Regions from separate parts of the Pseudoalteromonas sp. UCD-33C genome, predicted to be linked through region 1. Evidence: predicted binding sites of a transcription regulator. Region 1 holds the regulator's gene; each other region holds the start of a gene.
The links. Region 1 encodes sigma-54, which starts transcription at its own class of promoters, with help from an activator protein. Its sites were predicted from a motif close to GTTGGCACGNNNNTNGNNT; they were not measured.

Region 1 (5,837 bases):
ACGAATGGTGACCGTATCGCTGTTCATCAAGGCACCGGCTGAGCGCTCTTGATAAGAAAGTGCTTGAGTTGCTCTCTCTCTATCTTGCGAATCCATGGCACTGACAACGTCTTGATATACGGTATCAGGAAGACTACGTAAAACCTCACCTAAGTCATCGTCGTCCATATCTTCAGTGGCAGCAGCAATGTGCTCAGGCTCCATCTGGGCAATAATGCCAAGACGTACATCTTCAGAGAGTTCTTCTAGAACATCACCACGGACATCTGGATCAACCAGCTGCCAAAGCATACGACGAATTTTATGGGGAGAAGATTCAAGTAAAAGGGCTGTATCACAAGGTGCCGTTTTGGCTAACATACCGCGCACTTGAACAAATTGACCACTATTGAGTGACTTGGTCACTTGTTTGAGTTGTTGTAGTGGGTAATCTTGTTCAAAGGCTTCTGGCATTGGCGTCCTTACAACTGAAAAAAGTTTAAATAGGCTAAGCAAATACAGCATAGTTGCTTTGTAGTGTATTTGCAGAGATATCGTCGCACTGCGATAAATTTATTAAGAGTTTTGTAATTTAGAAAAGCGAGCGATATAAAAGTAGGATATTTAAAGGGAATTTTAAATATCCGAATTAAGTTTACCGTAAACCTTGAAGTCTTAGCAAATGCTATTCTTGCTCGTGGAAGCGTTGTGCAATTAATTCGCCGATTGCCGTTAATGCAGCATCGGCGTCAGGGCCTTCGCACACAACGCGAACTTCTTTACCCTGACTACTTTCAAGTAGCATTAATGCTAACACGCTGTCGCCTTCAGCTTCTTTATCATCTTGATAAAGCGTAATTTTGGCATCAAATTGCAGTGCTAATTGCGCTAAAACAGTAGCAGCACGAGCATGTAAGCCAAGTTTGTTTTGAATTAAAAAGGTATCTTCAGCGTGCATTGTTGGTGCCTAATTAAATGTCTTGTTCGCGGTGGCGAATTTTTACATTAGCATGGCTTTTGGCAAAGCTCTCACCAATTGTTTGCGCTAAGTAAACAGAGCGATGCTGGCCGCCGGTGCAACCAATAGCAATGGTCAGGTAACTGCGGTTATTACGCTCTAAATGTGGCAACCAAGTTTGCACAAAGGTTTGTATTTGCCAAGTGAACTTTTGCACTATGCTGTGGCTAGCTAGGTAATCTTTTACTGGTTGATCAAGGCCAGTTAGTGGCTTTAAATCAGGTTCCCAGTGTGGGTTAGGTAAAAAGCGTGCATCAAAAACGTAGTCAGCTTCTTTTGGAATACCATGCTTAAAGCCAAACGACATAAAAGTAATAATTAGCTTTTTATCTTTTTTACCTAAAATCTTTTCGCGAATTGATTCTGCTAACTGATGAACACTTAGATCAGTGGTATCAATCATAAAGTCAGCGCGAGTGATCAACACATCAAGCAGGATTTTTTCTTGTTTAATGGCCAGATCAAGCGGCAAAGAATCAATAGATAGTGGATGCAAGCGGCGTGTTTCTGAAAAGCGCTTGATCAGAGTTTGGTCATCACTGTCTAAATAGAATAGTGTTGGGTTTGCGAAACCTGGCAGGTACTCAAGAATATCATTAAATTCTTGCTGCTCTTTCGGTAAGTTACGTACGTCGATACTGACCGCTATTTTATCGTAGTTATCAGACACACTACGTACGAGCGAAGGCAGTAAATTAACCGGAATATTATCAACGCAATAATAGCCTAAGTCTTCAAGTACTCGTAAAGCGACCGATTTACCTGAGCCTGAGCGACCGCTGATAATTATTAATTCCATTTATGCCTCTGCTGATATGACCTGAAACAGTTGCTGATCGGTAGTAGCACTACGCAGCTGTTTACAAAACTCTTTATCTTTAAGTCTATCAGCAATTGTTGATAAGGTCTTTAGGTGAAGCTGACAGTCACCATCTGGTACGATGAGTGCCACAAAAATATCAACTGGACGATTATCAATTGCATCAAAATTAATAGGGGATTCACTCACTATCACAAATGCATGAGGCTCATCTGCGCCGCTCATTCGGCCATGTGGAATAGCAATACCTCGGCCAATGCCGGTGCTACCTAGTTTTTCTCGGTTGAGTAAAGCATCTAGGATATCTTGTTGCGATAAATGAGGAAGCTGCTGGTGGGCCAGTTCGCTGATATATTCAAGAATTCTTTTTTTGCTATTAAAAAGGACCGCAGCTTTGCTGCAGTCCTGGTTAGTAAGTGAACTTAGTTTCATAATTTAATGTCGAGCTAATTTCTCTTTGTGTTTAATGACTTGGCGATCAAGTTTATCGACCAGTGAGTCAATGGCTGCGTACATATCTTGATGTTCTGTAGAAGCGAATAATTCGCCTCCGTTTACATGTAAAGTTGCTTCTGCTTTTTGGCTTAATTTTTCTACATCTAGAATGACATGAACATTATTAATATGGTCAAAATGCCTTTCTAGTTTCGCAAACTTGGTGTTTACATAGTCTCTTAATGAATCTGTGATTTCTACATGACGACCAGTTAAATTTAGTTGCATAAGCATTTTTCCTTCTATGTAAAACGTCTAAATCAGACTCTTACGCTGATTAGACGGAGGTATTGCTAGAGACTCACGATATTTTGCAATTGTACGTCTAGCTACTTTAATTCCTTGCTCAGCCAATATATCTGCAATTTTGCTATCACTCAATGGTTTAGCTGAGTTTTCTGCAGCGACTAACTTCTTGATTAAAGCGCGTATTGCTGTAGAAGAACACTCACCACCATTTTCGGTGCTGACATGGCTTGAGAAGAAATATTTCAACTCAAAAATACCCCGTGGGGTATGCATATATTTTTGCGTTGTTACCCGTGAAATCGTCGATTCATGCATTTCGACCATTTCAGCAACATCATTTAGCACCATCGGCTTCATTGCTTCAGGGCCATGTTCAAAGAAAGCTTGTTGTTGTTGAACGATACAGTTGGTCACCTTTAATAGCGTATCGTTACGGCTTTCTAAGCTCTTAATAAACCACTTTGCTTCTTGTAAGTGAGAACGAATAAATTGGCTGTCGCTACTTGATTTAACTGAGCGAGACATAGCTGCATATTGGCTGTTCACTCTAATCTTTGGCATACAATCTGGGTTTAACTCGACTACCCAGCGACCTTTTACTTTTTTCACTGATACATCAGGTATGACGTACTCAGACTCTTCGCGTACTATGCTATCCGCAGGCTTAGGGTTTAAGCTGTGGATGAGCGTCATCACTTCTTTAAGCTCGTTTTCTTTAAGCTTAGTCTTTTTCATCAAAGTTCGATAGTCGCGACTCGCTAATAATTCGATATGCTCAGATAAAACCATTTTAGTTTCAGCTAAATATGGCGTATCGGCATCGAATTGGCGTAGCTGAATGCACAGACATTCTTGTAAACTGCGCGCGCCAATACCCACAGGATCAAATAACTGAATTCTTTTTAAGACCGCTTCGACTTCATCAAGTTCGATTTCTTCTTCATCGTTATTTTGATTAAAGCTTTCGACGATATCTTCACAGCTTACCGTTAAAATACCTGAATCATCGATAGCTTCTACAATTGCGACAGCAATCGCTTCATCAGTAGGGCTAAATGGCGTGAGCTGTAATTGCCACATTAGGTATTCGTGAAGAGTTTCGGTTGATGCACCTTGATAGATAGACTCATCTTCAGGCATTGGCCCTGATGATGTTGAAGGGGCGGCACTCATGTACTCATCCCAAGTAACATCCATGGCTAAGTCATCGCTTACGGTGTCTTTATTGAGAGCATCACTACTTTCTTGCTCGTACTCGCTAGGTGCTTCTTCGGCAGACGCGCTGACTTGCACATCGTCAGACTCCGCTTTTTGCTCATTCTTGCCGGTGCTTTCTTCATTGTAATCCGCTTCTTCCACTTCAAGTAGGGGATTACTATCAAGCGCTTCTTGAATTTCTTGCTGGAGATCCAATGTACTGAGCTGCAACAAACGAATAGCTTGTTGCAGTTGTGGAGTCATTGTAAGTTGCTGGCCCATGCGCAGCTGTAATGATTGCCTCATGTATCCCTAACAATCCTTTTAAAGTTATCGATAACTGTGCAAACACAGTTAAGTCATTATCGATTTATTGTCATTGTTATTAGTCTAGCAGATGCTCTAGTCGCTGGCGTAATGGTTACAGCCTGAATTGCTCGCCTAGATATACATCGCGTACAGTTTGGTCTGCTAATACGTGCTCAGGTGTGCCTGATGCAATTAGCTCCCCATGAGAAACAATGTAGGCTTTTTCACAAACATCAAGGGTTTCTCGAACATTATGGTCAGTAATTAGTACACCGATACCACGATTTTTTAGGTGCTCAATAATTTTCTTTATATCTAACACTGAAATCGGATCAACACCAGCAAAAGGCTCATCTAAAAGAATAAATTTAGGATTAGCGGCTAATGCACGGGCAATTTCAACGCGGCGGCGTTCACCACCTGACAGCGCCATACCTTGGCTATCGCGAATGTGTTGGATGCTGAATTCATCGAGTAAGCTATTTAGTGTTTCTTCGCGACCTGCTTTGTTTAGATCTTTGCGGGTTTCTAAAATAGCCATCAAGTTTTGGTAAACCGTTAACTTTCGAAAAATTGACGATTCTTGTGGCAGATAGCCGATACCTAAGCGGGCACGATTGTGCATTGGCAAAAGGGTAATATCGTTATCATCAATGCTGATTTTACCTTTGTCGCTTGGGACTAGGCCTACAATCATATAGAAGGTGGTGGTTTTACCCGCACCATTTGGGCCAAGCAAGCCAACAATGCTGCCCGCTTCAACTTCAAGACCGACATTTTTAACCACTTGGCGGCCTTTATAGCTCTTAGCTAAAAGCTCTGCTTTTAATGTACTCATGGTTGGCCTTTATTGTCTTTTTTATTTTCAACAGGCACTAAAATAGTGTGTACACGATCTGTTGAGTTTTCGTCTTTTTCAGCACTGATCAGCTGCTGTGCCATATCATAGGTAATGCTTTTTGCTGTCACTTTTTGACCAGCTTGAGTAACTTCAGCTTCACCATTTAAGGTTAAGAAGCGTTTTGCAACATCATAACGAACTTCTTCGGCGCTGGCGCTCATCACGGTGCCATCAGTTTGCTTTTCTTCGAAGTAAGCAGGCTTACCTGTGGCAATAATTAACTCTACTGTACCCTCGGTGTCACCGCCGTGTGCTTCAAGGCGTTCAGCGGTAATACGACGATTACCATGCACGATCTCTACGTTACCTTCAAATATGCCAACGCCATCTTTTAGTTTACCTACTTGGCGATCTGAGCTAATGCTAATTTGAGCGCCTGTTTGCTCGGCAGCTGCGCCCGAAAAGGCAATCAATAAGCTTGGGATCAGGAGTAATTTCTTCAGTTTATTGGTCATAGTATATGGTTCGTGTATGGTTAGTTAACTCAACAATTTCGGTTTTTAAATCGGCTTTTAAGCCTTTACCGGTAATCTTTAAATTCGGTCCTGTTAGTGTCACAGGTTGCTTAGAAAACATGGTCATTTTATCAATATCGACATTAATGTTTTCTGCTTTTATATCTTCAATCATGCCGTTGTGGGTTAAGTTTTTAGCAACTACATCCCCTTCAAAAATCAGCTGATCGTTTTCATACAATGTGGCTTCTTTGGCTTTTACTTGCCAAACATGCTGGTCGCCATAAATAGTAAAAATAGGTTGCTCAAAAAAGGTAAACCCTAATTGTTGATACAACTCCATTTTAGCAGCAGCCACTTTATGACTAATTTTGCCTTGCTCATCATACGCTGTTTGCTTTAACGCCACAGCAG
Region 2 (5,837 bases), on a different contig from region 1:
CCGTTGATGTTGATAATAATAAAGCCAAGTGACAAAAAAAATCATAAAAACAGTGTTGATTGGCTACTAAAAGAATGTAAAAAAAGACAGATTGAGCCTGAATTGTATTTAACCACAGGCAAGTTTGAGAATGATTGCGCTGATATAGCGCTTTTGGCTAAAAACCAAACTCAAGTTGTGGTGATTGGTGGTGATGGGACGCTGCATTTAGCTGTTAATGCATTAATGTCGAGTCGCTGTTCTATCGCGTTAATTCCGGCAGGCACAGGAAATGATTTTGCTCGTGGCTTTGCGTGTAAACAACAAGCTTGGTATGACGCTGTTTTTAATAGCCGTACAGAGTTAATCGATGTTGGACAAATCAATCAGCGCTATTTTATTAATGTGGCGGGAATAGGTTTTGACGCTGAAGTCGTGACTCAACTAAATAAAGCCGGAAGTTTTAGCTCGTTTGGCTACACTTGGCAGGGCATCAAGCAGCTATTTTCATTTAAGGCACAGTCACTTCAGGGTGAGTTTAATGGTAAAGCACTCAGCTACAGTAATTTAGCGACGATTTTTGCTAATCATTATTACTTTGGTGGTGGCTTAAAGATTGCCCCTCGGGCAAAGTTAAATGATGGTCAGCTTGATTGCTACTGTATGCCAGCTGGCGGTTTATTGAAAAACCTGATCAGCTTTTTGTATTTACTGCTCGTAAAGCATCATGGTTTGCAAGCGCTAGAATATACCCAGTTAACAACTGCAGAGGTCACCACGAAAGGGTTGGCTATAGAAGCCGATGGTGAGCTTGTTGGTTTTACTCCGGCTAAAGTTAAGATTCACAAACAAGCACTTCGTTTTCATGTGCCATAAAAAAGCGCCGGCAAAATTTGCCAGCGCTTGGTGTTAGAGGCGACATAGTCACTTCTAACTGGGGACGGAGCTTTTTTGCTGCAAGTTACGCGCAGCAAAAAATGCTTTAATTTGTCGAGTAGGAGTCAGCACGATAGCATTACCGAATAACACTAGGCTAAAACCCATAAAGGTATTCGCTTGCCATTCAAATCCTTCAAATAAAGTACTTAACACCACTGCAACCAGTGGGAATAACACGATCACATAGCTTGCGCGCTCAGGGCCGATGTTTTTAAGTAGCGCGAAGTAACAAGCAAATGCGATTACGGTGCCAAACACTGCTAAGTAGAAAAGCGATACCCAATAGCTACTTGGGGCGTTCAACGTGAGCTCAACGTCGCTTACTAAAACATAAGCAGCTAGACCTAAAGCGCTGTATAACATACCCCAGGCATTGCCTTGAAGTACGCCAATATTACGCTGAGAGTTTCGAACGCTGACCATATTTCCCAATGAAGCCACAAAGGTTCCAGATAGCGCAAGTAGTAACCCGACCAACGCACCATTACTCAAGTCGAATTGCTGAATTTGTGGCCAAAATAAGCTGGCAATACCCATTACGCCGAGTAGAGCGCCAAAGTAAATTCGTTTCGCAATTGGCTTTGCGAAGAACAAGCGGGTGTTAATAATGTTCATCAATAGCAACATCGAAAACGCTATTGAGGCCATTGCTGAGGTGAGATAGTTCTGCGCCCAATACAGCACTAAATAATTTAAACCAAAGTTAAATAAGGCTAATAAAGCAAAAAATCCGTGATCACGCAGTGAATAATGCATAGGTAGCTTTTTCATGAGCACAAAGGCCCACATTAAAATGGCTGCAATGGCAAAGCGGTAAAATAAAGAGACCTCAACAGCGACATCACCTAGTTGAAACTCAATAGCTAGCCAAGTCGATCCCCAGATCAGTACTGTAGCAAGGTAGAGAGCGGCGCTTTTCATAGTTAGTACCCAAAAATTGAAAGTATGTTCATTTTAATCCTCTTCTGTATACTTAACATATACAGAAAACTAGAAATGCAACCTATACAGTTTGGTGGGCTATGTCACAAGTTATCAGTCGTAGTAACAGTGAGTTCTTATATCAACAAGTTATTCAGCTAGTTAGAGATCTTTGCTTGCAAGGCTCGTTATTACCGGGTGAAAAGTTACCTTCGCTCAGAAAAATGGCAGACAAGCTCAATATTAGTATTCCTACTGTAAAACAGGCGTATCAATTACTTGAAGGGCAAGGATTGATTGAAGCAAGAGAAAAGTCAGGGTACTTTTTAAAGTCTTCACAGTTAAATCAGTCACGACCAAAGCGAGTTAGGCTCAGTCGAGAGCCTACCACAGTCAATAAGCAAGGCTTGATTGAGCAAGTCTACAGCGCTATCCATAAAGCTAATGTGGTGCCATTTGGTATCGCCAACCCTGTAGCCGCAGCACCAACAGATAAAGCACTGGCACGAACAATGCGCCGAGTAATGACATTAGCGGGCGCATCGGCAATTAATTACGGCCCGATGGATGGCTTTGCACCACTTAAAAAACAACTCATTCATCGCTATCTGGATTTTGGCATTGGGGTTGATAGCGATGAACTAGTGATCACCAATGGTGCTCAAGAAGCGTTGGCGATTGCCCTTAAGTGTGTTGCTAAACCCGGTGATGTTATTGCTATCGAGTCGCCTTGTTATTTTGGCATTATCGAATTAATTGAAAGCTTAGGCTTAAAGGCGCTGGAAATACCGCTGTGCCCCGATGAAGGAATATGGCTAGATGATTTGGCTCAAGCACTCGATGAGCATGATATAAAAGCCTGTGTGTTTTCAACCTCATTAAATAATCCTGTTGGCAGTTTTATGCCTGATGCCAAGCGTGAGCAATTAGTGGCACTTTTAGAGCAGCGTGACGTGGTGCTTATTGAGGATGATGTTTATGGTGACTTACATTTTACAGCTAAGCGTGCCACTCCTGCACAAGCTTATTCAAAAAAGGGCTTAGTGATCACCTGCGCGTCGTTTTCAAAAACAGCTGCTCCCAGTTATCGCATAGGTTGGATCATTGCTGGTAAGTTTGCAGAGCAAGCAAGGCGACACAAACGCGCGCTTAGTTGCTCCGCGCCACTTATAAACCAGTGGACCTTGTATGAGTTTATAGCTAGCGGTGAGTACGACCGTAACATTCGTTTGCTTAGACAGCGCTTAAGTACCAACAAAGAGCGTATGATTTGGTGCCTGCAGCAATATATGCCAAGTTGTGCGCGTATTAGTAATCCGCAGGGTGGCTGTGTTATCTGGGTTGACCTTGGTAGCCAATATGATGCGGTAAAGTTATTCCATTTGGCACTTGAGGCGGGGATCAGTATTACTCCAGGGTTGATATTCTCAGCGGGTAAAAAGTACCGTAGCTGTTTTCGTTTAAGTTATGGCTTGCCTTGGTCTGAGAATTTAGAGCAGGCGATTAAAACGTTATCGCAGCTGACTGTGCTGGCCAAAAAATAAAAAAGCGCAGAGCAAGCTCTGCGCGAAAGGACCAAGTGTTTTGGTTCAGGGATGTTAATTAGTCAATTACTCTGCATTCTGTTTGAAAGTAAATAGTTGATACTCTTTTAGCTCTGGTACTAGAACTACTAGCTCTTGCTCTTTATGAGCGATATCAGCAAAGCTGCCGCATAATGCATCTGCACGCTCTTCAAGTTGAGCTGCCTGTGTTTCTACACGAGCTTCGATTTGTGCGCCCATGTTTTCCATACGTTGCTCAAACTCATCCATGTCGCCACCTGAACCTAAAAGTTCAGAGCCTAGCGCCACTAAAATACTGCCCATCGATTGCATCATGGCTGACTCGACAGCCGATTCGATTTGCTCATCGAATTGGTCTTCAAAGTTTTGGCCAAATTTTTCGAAATTTTGCTGACCCATGGTGAACGCACCTTGCTGATAGAAAGCGTTTTGTACTTCTACGCTGATATCGTCCATTAATTCTGAAATGTCGCTTAGGCCATCAATATTGAAAGCATTTGAGACTTCTTCGATGGCTACACCAGCTATTTTTACACCATCAAGTGCGATATTTGCTACTTCAGGAAGTTGGCTGCGTAAGCTGTCTGAGTAATCTGCAATTGCTTGCTGTTGTGAAGCATCAAGCGACACGCTTTGACCATCGATATATAAAGTGTGCTGATCGATGATTTTCATAGTGCGATTATCGGCTGTGTATACTTCTAACTCGCTTGGTGTGATGCGTACATCATTTATAAATTCAACATCACACTGCTCACCGCTGAATGAAATATTTGTATCATTATCGTTATGAGCCATTGCGCCGGTAGCGATAAATAAAGAACTTACTAACAATAACTTTTTCATTTTTTTCTTTCCTGTTTGAAATGACACAAATACATAATCAAATTGAATGCCAAAATTTATAAGTTCAATTAATTCAATGCCTTGCTGTGTTTCTATGGTTTTTTAAAAATTGCGGGGAATAACTTTTTAACCATTTTTTAGTCAAATTAACTAAAAAATACACATGCATAAATGACTTTTATCGAAACGATAAAAAACTCTCACTTTTCAGAAATCAAATTTAGCGCTATTTATTCACAATATTGACATATGACCTATTTAGCATGGGTGTATGGCTTTATTTTGGTGGTTTTTTAGATACTAAATTACTACTGAGCTTTTTAATCTTTGCCAATTCATCGAGCAAATTTTAATCTCAAGAATTGGTCTCAAACACTTTATGGAGTGGGTTGTGGGTAAGACATTTAGTTATGACGCGCTAGATGACGATTTTGTTGAAGACGAGTACGAAATGGTCGGGCGTAATCAACACGACAAGAAAAAGCAACGCGTAAAGAAGAAGTTGGAAGACTATCTTGAACAAAAACGCTTGCGCAGAAACTTAGGCGACGACGACTTTGACGAGTACTTGAACGACTAAGCATAAATTTAGATAAAGAGGCAATTTGCCTCTTTATTGCTTTTAGGCTTTGTTATTTGCCCAGTGCAGCTGCGATGTCTGACTCGAGCTGTTCAGGTTTTGTCAGTGGCGCATATCGCTTAATGGCCTTGCCATCTTTACCAATTAAAAATTTGGTGAAGTTCCATTTTATTTTGCGGGTGATAAACCCCGGTAATTCTGATTTTAGGTATCTAAAAACAGGGTGAGCATGTTCGCCATTCACATCGACTTTGCTCATCATTAAAAAGCTAACGCCATAGTTAATAAGGCAGCCTTCTTTAATTTCTTTTGCATCACCTGGTTCTTGTTTGCCAAACTGGTTACATGGAAAACCAATTATTACTAAGCCTTGCTCATGATACTTTTCGTGCAGTGCTTGTAAGCCTTCATATTGTGGAGTGAAACCGCATTTACTTGCGGTATTTACAACAAGCACAACCTTGTTTTCAAAATCAGAAAAGTCAACGGTTTGGCCTTGTAGGCTGGTGGCAGAAAGTTGGTGAAATTCGCTCATAATGATAACTTTTTATTATTGTTGCATTGATTCTAACTTGCTTGGCATCTTTCTAAAAGGGTAAATTTTAATCAGCGGTTCTTCTTACTTGGCGTTAAGTATCGTAGCTAACTTAAAATTATAAATAATCCCATACCTGCCAGTGTTGTGTAGTATATGTTATGTGTTTTATAGGCCACGATAACAGACAAAATAGCAGCACTTAGATAAGGATTTTGCCACTCTAGATTTATCCCTTCGTCATTAATAAACACAATGGGCACCCAAATTGCGGTGAGTACGGCTGGGGCGCTAAAACTTAAAAATTGCTGCATTTTCGGACCGACTTTGAATGGTAATGCGCGGTGCAAAAATAAGTAACGTGTGAAGAAGGTAATACACGCCATTAATAAAATGGTGATCATCATAGCGTATGCTCCTCTTTTGCTTGCCAGCGACTAATTAGATAACCAACCGTCATAGCGATAAGAGC
Region 3 (5,837 bases), on a different contig from region 1:
TGGGATGGTAAAGACAATGATGGCAATGTGCTACCTGAAGGTGAATATGACATCAGTGCTGAAGGCTTTGTCAATGGAGACTACAGCAGTATGCCAATGGCGACCTTTAAGAATATTGAAAGTGTCAATATTAATGGCGCAAGCGGCATTATCGTAAATACAAAAGAGGGTGCGGTTAGGCTAACTGATATAGCTGAAATCGCATAAGTAAAAAAGGTTTGGGTTAGCTTAGGCTAAGAGATAGGTTAGAGGTGAGTTATGAGCTTCAATATTGCATTAACAGGCTTAGCAGCCGCGCAAAAAGATTTAGACGTTACCGCAAATAACATTGCTAACGTTAATACTACGGGCTTTAAAGAGTCTCGTGCAGAGTTCGCTGATGTATACGCATCATCAGTATTTAGTTCTGGTAAAACAAAAAATGGTGACGGTGTAAGAACAACAATGGTGGCACAACAATTCCACCAAGGTTCGTTATCTTTCACAAATAACTCACTTGACTTAGCGATCACTGGTGAAGGTTATTTCGCAATGGCGAATGACCTAGGTGCACAAGACTTCACATATACCCGAGCAGGTGCGTTTAAATTAAATAAAGATAACTTTGTAGTCGATGCTAATGGCAACTATCTACAAGGTTTCCCTGTTGATGAAGCAACCGGTGATACCACTTCTGTTAGCTTAAGTACATCTTCTGCACTACAAATTCCTGATGCATCAGGTTCACCACGTGCAACCACGAATGTTTATTCATCTTTTAATCTAGACTCTCGAGCAACTTCACCGTCAGTGACGCCGTTTGATCCTGAGACAAGTGCTTCATATAACAGCTCAACATCAACAACAGTGTATGATTCATTAGGTGAGCCACATATTTTACAATTCTTTTTTGTGAAAACTGATTCAACAACTACTGGTAATGAAAATGAGTGGGAAGTGTATGCTACTTTAGATGAAAAACCGTTTGCTGCGGATGGTACTGAGCAAACTACGTCGCCATACACGCCTATTTCGACTTTTCAGTTTGACTCAAGTGGTTTACCACTAAATACAGATGGTGTAGCAAACACTGACACTACGTTTGACCCATTAACGTTACCAAATGGTGTTGGTGCTGCGGCAGGCTTATCTGACTTACTTTCTAATGGTGCCAGCTTCCCAGATGATGTCACTATTAATTGGCGTGATGAAGCAGCAACAACAAATAAAATTCCTACTCAGTATGCTAGTAACTTTGAAGTAAAAGCACTGGAACAAGATGGTGCGACTGTAGGTCGTCTATCAGGTATCGATATCGGTTCTGACGGTAAAATTGTTGCTTCATACAGTAATGGTGATACTTCATTCCTAGGTCAAGTTGCGATGGTACGCTTTTCGAACTCACAGGGTTTACAACAAGTGGGTGATACAGCCTGGAAGAAGAGCCTTACATCAGGTGAACCTATTGCTGGCGAACCAGGTTCAGGTACTTTAGGCTCAATTAACTCATCAGCGCTTGAACAATCAAACGTTAACCTAACTAACGAACTTGTTGACTTGATCAGTGCGCAGCGTAACTTCCAAGCAAATTCACGTGCGCTTGAGGTTAACTCAACACTACAGCAAAACATCCTACAGATCCGTTAATTTTAACGGCTCTAAGCTTAATCCGACACGAAGGCTGCTCCCTCTATTGGCAGCCTTTTTTCATTCTAATTATTCATTTTTCTCTTCTATTTTAGCGTCAATTTTACTTTGGCACTTTTATTGCATTTCTTAGTTATCGTATTTTTAGTGAGTCAATGTTATGGACAAAATGGTCTACATTGCCATGTCGGGTGCTAAGCAAAGTTTGCGAGGTCTTGAACTCAAGGCCAACAACCTTGCGAATGCTAACACCACTGGCTTTAAAGCTGATTTTGCACAAGCTCGCTCTATGCAAGCCTTCGGTGAAGGTCTGCCATCTAGGGTGTTTGCAATGCAAGAACGCCCTGGATCTAATATGGAATCGGGTGGTTTTGTTGAAACTGGCCGCGAGCTTGATATCGCGATGAGTGACCGTGGTTGGTTGAGTGTACAAGATGCATCAGGCAATGAGGCGTACACCAAAACTGGCACATTAAACATTACTCCAGATGGCGCGTTGATCACTAGCCATGGCCGTCAAGTAATTGGCGAAGGTGGTCCAATCATTTTGCCATTACCTATCGAGAAAGTTGAGTTTAGTGAAGACGGTGCTATTCAGGTTCGCCCACAAGGTGCGCCAGCTAACTTTTTGGAAGTGGTTGATCGCTTAAAAGTGATTGAGGCTGATAACACTCAGCTTGAAAAAGGTAATGACGGTTTATTTCGACCAAAAGAAGACATGTTGGTCAATGACCTTTGTGGTTTTTGTGATATTTCACCAAACGTAAAGGTACTGTCGGGTACGCTTGAAATGTCGAACGTAAACCCAGTGCATGAAATGGTCGACATGATCAGCAATCAACGCCAATTTGAATTACAAGTTAAATTAATGAAAACAGCCGAAGAGCTCGACGAGCGTCAAGATCAGCTGTTACGCATTGTTTAAGATGACTGAGAGGGTAGAGTTATGAATCCTGCATTATGGATCAGTAAAACCGGGCTTGACGCCCAGCAAACCGATATTTCGGTGATCTCAAATAATCTCGCAAATGCCAGCACGGTCGGTTACAAAAAAAGCCGCGCCGTATTTGAAGATTTACTATATCAAAACATCAATCAACCAGGTGGCCGTTCATCTCAAGACACTGAAATGCCATCGGGTTTAATGCTTGGTGCCGGTGCAAAAGTGGTTGCTAACCAAAAGAACTTTTCACAAGGTAACATGCTTACCACAGAAAATTCATTGGACTGGATGATCTCAGGTCCTGGCTTTTTTGAAGTGCAATTACCAGATGGCAACATTGCATACTCACGTAATGGTCAATTCACCACTGACGAAGATGGTCGCATTGTAACTTCTGGTGCGGGTTTTCCATTACAGCCAGAAATGAACGTACCAGACGATGCACAATCAATTACTGTTTCGCAAGACGGTGAAGTGTCGGTACGTATTTCAGGGCAAGCAGAGAACGTGGTCATTGGTCAGCTAACAATTAGTGACTTTATTAATCCATCGGGTCTTGAACCTATGGGGCAAAACTTGTACACAGAAACTGCTGTGAGTGGCGCACCTGTGCAAGGGAACCCAGGTATCGATGGTTTAGGTACTGTGGTTCAAGGTTCACTAGAAACGTCTAATGTGAATGTAACAGAAGAACTCGTTAACTTGATCGAAACGCAACGAATTTATGAAATGAATTCAAAAGTGATTTCAGCGGTTGATGAAATGCTTAGTTACATCAATCAACAGCTTTAATGGGTAGGAGGCAGCATGCGTAACATTATCTTAGTCACATCGGCAGCATTAATGCTGGGTGGTTGTATGACAACGCAAAATCATCATGTGGTTCAGGATGACCCTTACTATGCGCCTATGTATCCGGAGCCAACAACAGAGCCAATGGTACCAACGGGTTCGTTGTTTGATAGTTATTCAGCAGATGACTTGTACTCAGATAAAAAGGCATTGCGCGCGGGTGATATCATCACGGTTAAATTGCAAGAATCAACGCAAGCCACCAAAGCGGCAAAAACCGAAACCGACAAAGAAACGGACGCTAGTTTAGACCCTGTTATTGGGCTTGGCGGTAATCCAGTTAACATTGGCGGTGATAGCATTCAGTTTGGTATTGGTTCTGGGGCATCGTTTAAAGGTGATTCAAAGTCTAACCAATCAAATAGCTTATTTGGTGATATATCTGTCAATGTGATGCGTGTTCTACCGAACGGAAATTTGGTTATTCGCGGTGAAAAATGGCTCACTTTGAACACCGGTGAAGAATTTATTCGCCTTGAAGGTTTAGTTCGTCCTGAAGATGTTCAAGCAGATAACACGGTCACATCAAACCGTATTGCTAATGCGCGAATTCAATACTCAGGTAAAGGGCAAATTCAAGAAACGCAAAGTGCAGGTTGGCTGTCTCGTTTCTTTAGTAGTTCGCTTTTCCCATTTTAGAGGAATAAAGTCATGAATGGGTTTAAATACATCATCGCTCTTTGCTTAATTAGCCTGCAGTTTTCTGCACAGGCTGAGCGAGTCAAAGATGTATCTATGGTTGAGGGCGTGCGCGCAAACCAATTAGTGGGTTATGGTTTGGTTGTCGGTTTGCCCGGCACAGGTGAACAAAGCCGATTTACTCAACAAAGCTTTAAAGCTATGCTGAATGGTTTTGGTATTACCTTACCTGATAGCTTAAAACCTAAGATTAAAAATGTTGCCGCTGTGGCTGTACATGCAGAGTTACCGGCATTCAGAAAACCCGGTCAAACCATTGATATTACGGTTTCATCTATTGGTAGTGCGGGTAGTTTACGTGGCGGTACTTTATTACAAACCTTCCTAAAAGGGGTTGATGGCAATACCTATGCGATTGCACAAGGCAGCTTAGTCGTTGGTGGTCTAGGTGCTGAAGGGGCAGACGGTAGCCGTGTAATTATTAACACACCCACAGTGGGTCGTATTCCAAACGGTGCCATTGTAGAACGTGCTATTAAGAGCCCGTTTATGCAAGGTGACTACATTACCTTTAATTTAAATCGTCCTGATTTCACAACGGCTAAACGCTTAGAGCAAACGATTAATGATTTAGTGGGTCCTGACAGCGCTCAGGCAATCGATGCAGCTTCAGTACGAGTGTTAGCACCGCGTGATGCTTCTCAACGTGTTGCTTATTTGTCGACACTTGAAAACTTAGAGTTTAAGCCAGCAGACACAGCAGCAAAAATTATTGTGAACTCTCGCACAGGCACAATAGTGATTGGCAAAAACGTGAAGCTACAGCCAGCGGCGATTACACATGGTGGTTTAACGGTCACCATTGCTGAGCAGCAAAATGTGTCACAGCCAAATGCTTTAAGTGATGGTGAAACTACCGTTACCAATCAAAGTATTATTGATGTGAACGAAGATGATTCACGTGCTTTTGTATTTAACCCGGGTGTTAATCTTGATGATCTCGTGCGTGCAATCAATGAAGTTGGGGCCGCACCGGGTGATTTAATGGCAATCCTTGAAGCTTTAAAAGAAGCGGGGGCGATAAACGGGCAACTGGTTATCATTTAAATTAAAACGCGCTTTCGAGCGCGTTTTTTGTTTTAGTATTTCTTAAATCATTTAGCACACAAACATCAGCCAAAATCTTGGCTCTGAAGTTACTCCATTCCTGTATCAGTTATTAGCCATTCATTTATAAAGTTTTTTATTGGCGCAATTTTTGCATTTTAATTTTCATTATTAACTATTGTGTCAAAAAGCTGATGGATACAAATCATCTCGACAAGCAAAACTTTTTTGATTTAGGCAACTTAGACTCATTACGTCAAAATGCCTTAAAAAGTGATGCCTCTAGCGATGCGTCAAAAGAGGCGCTGAAAAAAGCGGCGGCACAATTTGAATCTATCTTCACTCAGATGCTACTTAAAAGCATGCGCAAAGCAAATGAAGCGTTTGAAGATAAAGACAGCCCATTTAATTCAAGCGGCGTTAAATTTTTTGAAGAGATGCATGACCAACAAATGTCGGTTGAGCTTTCATCAAATGGTTCGCTCGGCCTAGCTGACTTGATTGTTCAGCAGCTCTCGCCAGACGGTAAAGAGTTTACACCAGGTTCTGTACTAAGAACGACGGCTGACTTTGATAGTGATAAACGCGCAAGCGGTGTCCTTAATAGCACTACTGAGGCTAAGGCTAAACCACAAGCTGTCGAGGATACATCAGCGAACGAGCAATCAGA
Region 4 (5,837 bases), 530 kb from region 1:
AGCCATTGGCAGTCGTTCCACCACAGACGCTATTAGCCAAAACCGACCCAGAGCAAAATAATAAGGCTAAAAATAAACATGTTTTCATTGCAGTAGCTTCTTTAAAAATTTAAAGCTTAGCTATCAATAAATGAACTAACGATTAAAGCATTTTTGAATCATAGGTAGGATTTAAAGGTGAGTAATTTTTCCTGTGCTAAGCTTTATTTACCTAGAGCTTTTCAGTGCGACTCATGGCTAGTAACGTAGAGAATTACTTTTACCACGGCTTTTTTGTCTTCTTACTCATTACGGTAGTAACCTGCTCCATTATAGCCACGCGCCTGATGCGCAGTAGTTTTAATAACCGCTCGATTTACTTATTTAACCTGTTTTTTTACCTTGGTGTAATTGGCTTTGCATGGCTGTGGATCCAAGACTTATTAGACCTTGCGCCAAGTTTTCGCTCTGGCGTGGTGATTTATATGATTTCCATGACGTTGCTACAATTATCCATTTATAACCACGACGAACCCAGCCGATTTAATAAGATAATTATTGCGCATGGTGCTATTTTTTCTGTATTTGCCCTCCTCACTCAAAATATAAATCAACTTGCCCTTGTCGAAGCCTGCTTTACATTAAGCGTATTACCCGCACTTATTTACTTCACCACTAAACGCGCTGTATGTGAAAAGAATATTGGCAACACTGTGTTGTCAATGGCGCAATGCATTTTACTATTAGTGCCCATTTCACAGCTAAGTATTATTACCCATGAACATAACTTAGCGACCTTGTATTCATTGACCGTCATTGCCCATGCAACCGTGTTTGTTATGACTGGCCTCGGTCTCATCACCACCCTGTTGGTGGATGAAAAAAAGCGTTATTTAGAATTGTCTCTAAAAGACCCGCTTACCGGGCTCTACAATCGCCGCGGGCTGCAATTCATTATTGAACAACAGCAACTATTCAGCCCAAGTCAAACATCTAGCTTATTCGCCTGCGTAGTTGATATTGATTACTTCAAACGTATTAATGATAGTTACGGGCATGATGGCGGTGACCTAGTACTTGAAGTGTTCTCTGATCTAATGAAACAGCATTTAAATAAAGGTGACTTATGTTGCCGCCTTGGTGGTGAAGAATTTTTACTGTTGTTCTTTGCTACCGACATCAGCTCGGCTAAGCAATTTTTAGAGGGCCTACGTAAAACATTTGAAACCAGTCAAATAGCTTATCGAGAACATCGTATATCGGTTACTGCTAGCTTTGGTTTAACCAATTGGCAACCAAATGACAGCTTTGAAAGCTTAGTAAACCGCGCAGACAAAGCCGTTTATGCAGCGAAAAATAATGGTCGTAATCGCATAGAAACAAACAGCCTAAACAAGGAGTAAATAACTAGAGACGCCACGAAAACAAATACCTTTCTATCAATCTTGTAAATTCCAACTCTGTCACTATAATTAGCTCGTGCTTAACTTGCAATATGTAGTGCTATGTCCTTAAAAGTATTATTAAATTTTAAATTAAACTGGGTACTTTTGTGTACCAGTTTTTGGCTTTTTGCCCTGCCAATTCAGGCTAAATATGTGGTGGCAGTTGTGGGTAAAACCAAAAACGATAGCTTTTATCAGCAAGCCTTTAAAGGGTGTGAGCAATTTGCAAAACAGCATCTCGATTTTGAATGTATTTACGATGGCCCCAAAGACTTTCAAGATATTCGCACGCAAGTATTAGTGATCACCGACCTTGTTCGCAGGAACAACATTAGTGGTTTATTAATCGCAACCACAGATTCCAATTACCTTGTTGAAAGAGCCCTTAAACAGCTTAAAGATAACAATATTCCTGTGATCACTTTTGACTCTGATCTGCTCGAAGAAGATCAGCAGTACCGTTTAGCTTATGTAGGTACCAACAATTTTGATTACGGGGTGGCCTTGGGGAACGAATTAAAAAAATTCACCAGCAAAGAAAGTAACCAGGTGTGTATTCAATCAGGGCACTCAACAACACCTAATTTAAACAAGCGCATTGAAGGTGCTCGCTATGCGTTGTCAGGGCAAAAAAATAAACGTTTAAGTGGTGAAAATGGCTGGAGTGAGTTTGATAGATGCCCTTTATATAGCTTAGGCAAGCGAGAGGTCTCCCTCGGTCAACTCGACAAACTTCTTAACCTTGAAAATCCACCACTATTTTTAGCGGTAGCGGGCTTTGCCCAATTTAACCCTAATTATGCAAACGTGATTGCTAAACATAAGCAACGTATTGCTAATCAAGAGGTGGTGATCGTTTCTGCCGATACTGAGCAAATGCAATTAGAAGTATTACAGCAAGGATTATCATCGGCCAATATTGGTCAAAACCCATTTGAAATGGGCCGTCTATCTGCTGAATTAATGTATCAATACCTCACTAAAGGTGAACGACCAGCTAAGTCTCACTATTATTTAGACTTTCATTATTGTCAGCAAAATAATGCAGGTACTTGCACCGTTAATCACTAAAACTTTGATCTCACTAAAGTGCAATTAACTCGATAAGCGCTAGACTTACCACAACTTGATTAATTGTAAGGATTTAGCCATGACACACCTAGTTAGTGATTTGATGACGCCAGACCCATTCGCCATTAGCGCGCAAAATACCCTGCATGACGCGCATAATCTAATGAAAGAGAAAAATGTCCGCCATATTCCAGTGATCAATGAGCATGGTGGTTTGGTTGGCATGTTAACGCAAAAAATCATGATTGCTCAGGTAATGAATATCATGGCTAATTACAGTGCCAGCGCCCTCGAACGCAAGGAAAAGCAAACTAAAGTGGTTGATATTATGGCTACCGATTTTACCAGTATCTCGCCAGAGCAACCGCTACACGAAGTTGCTAAGTTTTTTGTTGAAAACCGTCATGGCTGCATGCCTGTGGTTGATAAAGATAACAACCTAGTGGGCATTCTAACCTCATCTGATTTTGTTCGTTTAGCGGCGGCTTTACTTTCTTAAGTCGTAAATTAGTATCTGCACACTGAATTTTTTACAGAAGGTGTGCAGAGTTTTCATACTTCTTCTTAGCTAGTATCACCCTCACTCAAGACCTAAATTAAATTAACCCTTTAAATTCATAATCTTATAATTTAAAAATTATTAGGCACAACGCTTGCTTCTATGTAATTACACATGCTTTTTAGATTAAAAGCGAAAGGAAATTTACAGATAATCTCGGAGGAGTAATGAGTAATTCATCATCAAAAATCGCAGAATTTACAGCACCGGGTGTTAAAGACCAAGCTGCAGCTGACACGATTGCTATTCTAGACCAGCGCATGGTCGCTTTAATCGATTTACACCTCACTTTAAAACACATTCATTGGAATGTTGTTGGCCCTAATTTTATTGGTGTACACGAAATGTTAGACCCGCAAGTAAGCGCAGTGCAAGAGATGACTGACACGATTGCAGAGCGTATTGCAACTATGGGCGGCGTACCTGTTGGCACACCACAATCAATTGTAGAACGCCGTACTTGGCAAGATTATTCAATTGGTAAAGGCTTAGTTACTGACCATCTAACAGCGCTTGATAAAGTGTATAACGGAGTCAATAAAGACCACCGTGCAGCTATCGATAAGCTTGGTGAGCTAGACCCAGTTTCTGAAGATATGATCACTGGCCAACTGGCTGACTTAGAACAATTCCAATGGTTTGTTCGTGCACATATCGAATCGTCTACCGGCGAATTGAAAGGATAAACCCCATTTAAAGGTTAAACCCCCTAGGTCTATCCGAAGACCCCTTGCCCAGCATTTGCTGGGCTTTTTTATGCTTTGTTACAACCAACCTTTATGTTTAAAGAACAAGTAAGGTGCAAAGCCAGACAGCAACATAATGCCAATTGCAAACGGGTAACCCCATGCCCATTGCAGCTCAGGCATGCTGTTAAAATTCATCCCATAGATACTGGCGACGACGGTCGGTGGTAAAAATACCACAGAGGCAATTGAGAAAGTTTTGATAATTTGGTTTTGTTCGATGTTAATAAAACCCTGAGTCGAGTCCATCAAAAAGTTAACTTTATCAAACAAAAATGTACAGTGAGACATAAGGGTATCAATATCGAGTACAATTTCACGAAGTGACTCGCGGTCTTCTGTCGGCGCTCCTAGGTGGCGCAGTAAAAACGAGATATTCCGGCGCGTATCCATCAAACATAAACGCACTTTACCGTTATTATCTTCAAGGCGCGAAATTCGACTAACAGCTTCTTCTAAGTCTGAGTCATCCTCTTCAAGTACATAGGCACTGAGTTTTTCTAACTGGTGATGCATGTCTTCAAGCATATCAGCGTGGTTTTCGACTTTTTGGTCAAATAAAGTCACCAAAAGTTGCTTCGGATTATCACACGCTACTTGCCCTTTACGAGCACGCAGTCGTAATAGACGAAAATCAGCTAGTTCATCATCGCGGATTGTCAGCAAGCAGTTGTCTTGTAGCAAACAAGCCACGGTTACCGTATTAAAGCGCCCTTCATTTGGTGACATGAAAAGCGCATGCACATGCAAACCTTCATGGTCAATAAAACAACGGGAAGAGGCTTCGATTTCTTCAACATCATCAGCACCAGGTAAGGTGATATTAAGCGTGCTTGCCAGCGCTTGTCGTTCTTCTTCAGTCGGATTTATGGTATCAATCCAGTGGGCATTTTTTATGGCGGTTGCAAGAGGCGTATCAGCAGCTGGCTCAGTTTCTGTGATCACACCTTGGTCTATAGAAAAAAATCGTAACATTTGCCCTACCCTGATAAATCAATTTAAAACAAATACTATAGCTGTTCACGTTAATGAACAATGACAATGCTACTAATTACCGGGTAAAGCAGAAAAATAATTTAAACCTAACATCAATTGCTTATTTCGCTTTTTTGAAGCGCACCAAAAGCATACCTATCAAGATGATACCAAGGCCTATTAAGCAAGGTACAAAAGCGCTTTGCAGGGCAATATCAAACGCTAAAAAGTCGGGGTAACCGGTTTGCCAAAGCGTCCATTCATAACCGAGCTTTGATGCAATATGTTCACCGCCGCTGCTCAGTATGATGATTGCATCATTGTTATCTGGGTTGATGCGAAGCGTGCTATTTATTGCTGGCTCATTCGCGCCATCATGGCCAAATACAAAATCTCCCGATGCTGTTGGTGCATAAAGCATGGTACCTAGCCCCCAAATTGGTGCGCCTAAGCTAATTGCCAATGGCTCTCGCATGGAGCTGATCATTTGCAGGCTTAACTGCCCTGTTTGAGGTGATGTTAATGCTTGCACTAAAGCGATTAAGTCATGGCTACTTGCCAGTAAGCCTGTTGCCGCTGCCGATGCGTATTGAAAATGCCCAGCAGCTTGCCCGCTTTTATCATAAGCAGGTGCGATGTTGTCTAACTCAGTGAGTACATCGTAACTGGCATCAGTCATATTGACTGGCTTAAAGACGTTATCAGCCATCCAAGTTGCAAAGCGTTGATTCGTTTTTTCTTCTACCAGCAGCTCCAGCATTAAATAGCCGCCCCCAGAATACTTAAAATCGCCCACAGGCTTGGTGACTTTTATTTCACGCACACCCGTTGATGATAGCGGCTTGTTGAGCGACTCAAGCAAGCTTGGTACGGTTTCATTTAGAGGAATATCAGCAAAGCCTAAGCCATCACCAAGCCCCGCAGTATGAGATAACAGATGAGCAAGGCTAACGGTTTGATTATCAAACTCTGATTCAGGTAACTGCCAACCCGTCAGTTGCTCATTAATAACGTGATCTAAACGGACTTGCTGCTGCTCTGCCAGACTCATCACACCATAGG

Region 2: AOG26_RS17750 (YggN family protein) is a predicted target of sigma-54. The motif match lies at 4,286-4,304, and genes of this name have one in related genera.
Region 3: AOG26_RS09290 (flagellar basal body rod protein FlgF) is a predicted target of sigma-54. The motif match lies at 1,734-1,752, and genes of this name have one in related genera.
Region 4: dps (DNA starvation/stationary phase protection protein Dps) is a predicted target of sigma-54. The motif match lies at 3,136-3,154, and genes of this name have one in related genera.

Annotation. Positions count from the first base shown of each region.
Region 1 is NZ_LJTB01000001.1:615,623-621,459, reverse strand. It holds gene mgtE (magnesium transporter) at 1-453, opposite strand, end outside; gene AOG26_RS02740 (HPr family phosphocarrier protein) at 665-937, opposite strand; gene rapZ (RNase adapter RapZ) at 951-1,796, opposite strand; gene ptsN (PTS IIA-like nitrogen regulatory protein PtsN) at 1,797-2,249, opposite strand; gene hpf (ribosome hibernation promoting factor) at 2,253-2,540, opposite strand; gene AOG26_RS02720 (RNA polymerase factor sigma-54) at 2,568-4,064, opposite strand; gene lptB (LPS export ABC transporter ATP-binding protein) at 4,180-4,905, opposite strand; gene lptA (lipopolysaccharide transport periplasmic protein LptA) at 4,902-5,423, opposite strand; gene lptC (LPS export ABC transporter periplasmic protein LptC) at 5,413-5,837, opposite strand, start outside.
Region 2 is NZ_LJTB01000013.1:66,176-72,012, reverse strand. It holds gene AOG26_RS17765 (diacylglycerol/lipid kinase family protein) at 7-855, shown strand; gene AOG26_RS17760 (DMT family transporter) at 910-1,839, opposite strand; gene AOG26_RS17755 (aminotransferase-like domain-containing protein) at 1,941-3,383, shown strand; gene AOG26_RS17750 (YggN family protein) at 3,450-4,250, opposite strand; gene AOG26_RS17745 (PA3496 family putative envelope integrity protein) at 4,642-4,830, shown strand; gene AOG26_RS17740 (glutathione peroxidase) at 4,883-5,365, opposite strand; gene AOG26_RS17735 (AzlD domain-containing protein) at 5,473-5,772, opposite strand; gene AOG26_RS17730 (AzlC family ABC transporter permease) at 5,769-5,837, opposite strand, start outside.
Region 3 is NZ_LJTB01000003.1:258,161-263,997, reverse strand. It holds gene AOG26_RS09300 (flagellar hook assembly protein FlgD) at 1-207, shown strand, start outside; gene flgE (flagellar hook protein FlgE) at 259-1,626, shown strand; gene AOG26_RS09290 (flagellar basal body rod protein FlgF) at 1,787-2,551, shown strand; gene flgG (flagellar basal-body rod protein FlgG) at 2,573-3,361, shown strand; gene flgH (flagellar basal body L-ring protein FlgH) at 3,377-4,060, shown strand; gene AOG26_RS09275 (flagellar basal body P-ring protein FlgI) at 4,073-5,167, shown strand; gene flgJ (flagellar assembly peptidoglycan hydrolase FlgJ) at 5,362-5,837, shown strand, end outside.
Region 4 is NZ_LJTB01000001.1:83,627-89,463, forward strand. It holds gene AOG26_RS00310 (penicillin-insensitive murein endopeptidase) at 1-88, opposite strand, end outside; gene AOG26_RS00315 (GGDEF domain-containing protein) at 234-1,382, shown strand; gene AOG26_RS00320 (substrate-binding domain-containing protein) at 1,590-2,495, shown strand; gene AOG26_RS00325 (CBS domain-containing protein) at 2,575-2,994, shown strand; gene dps (DNA starvation/stationary phase protection protein Dps) at 3,222-3,740, shown strand; gene corA (magnesium/cobalt transporter CorA) at 3,819-4,775, opposite strand; gene AOG26_RS00340 (serine hydrolase domain-containing protein) at 4,897-5,837, opposite strand, start outside.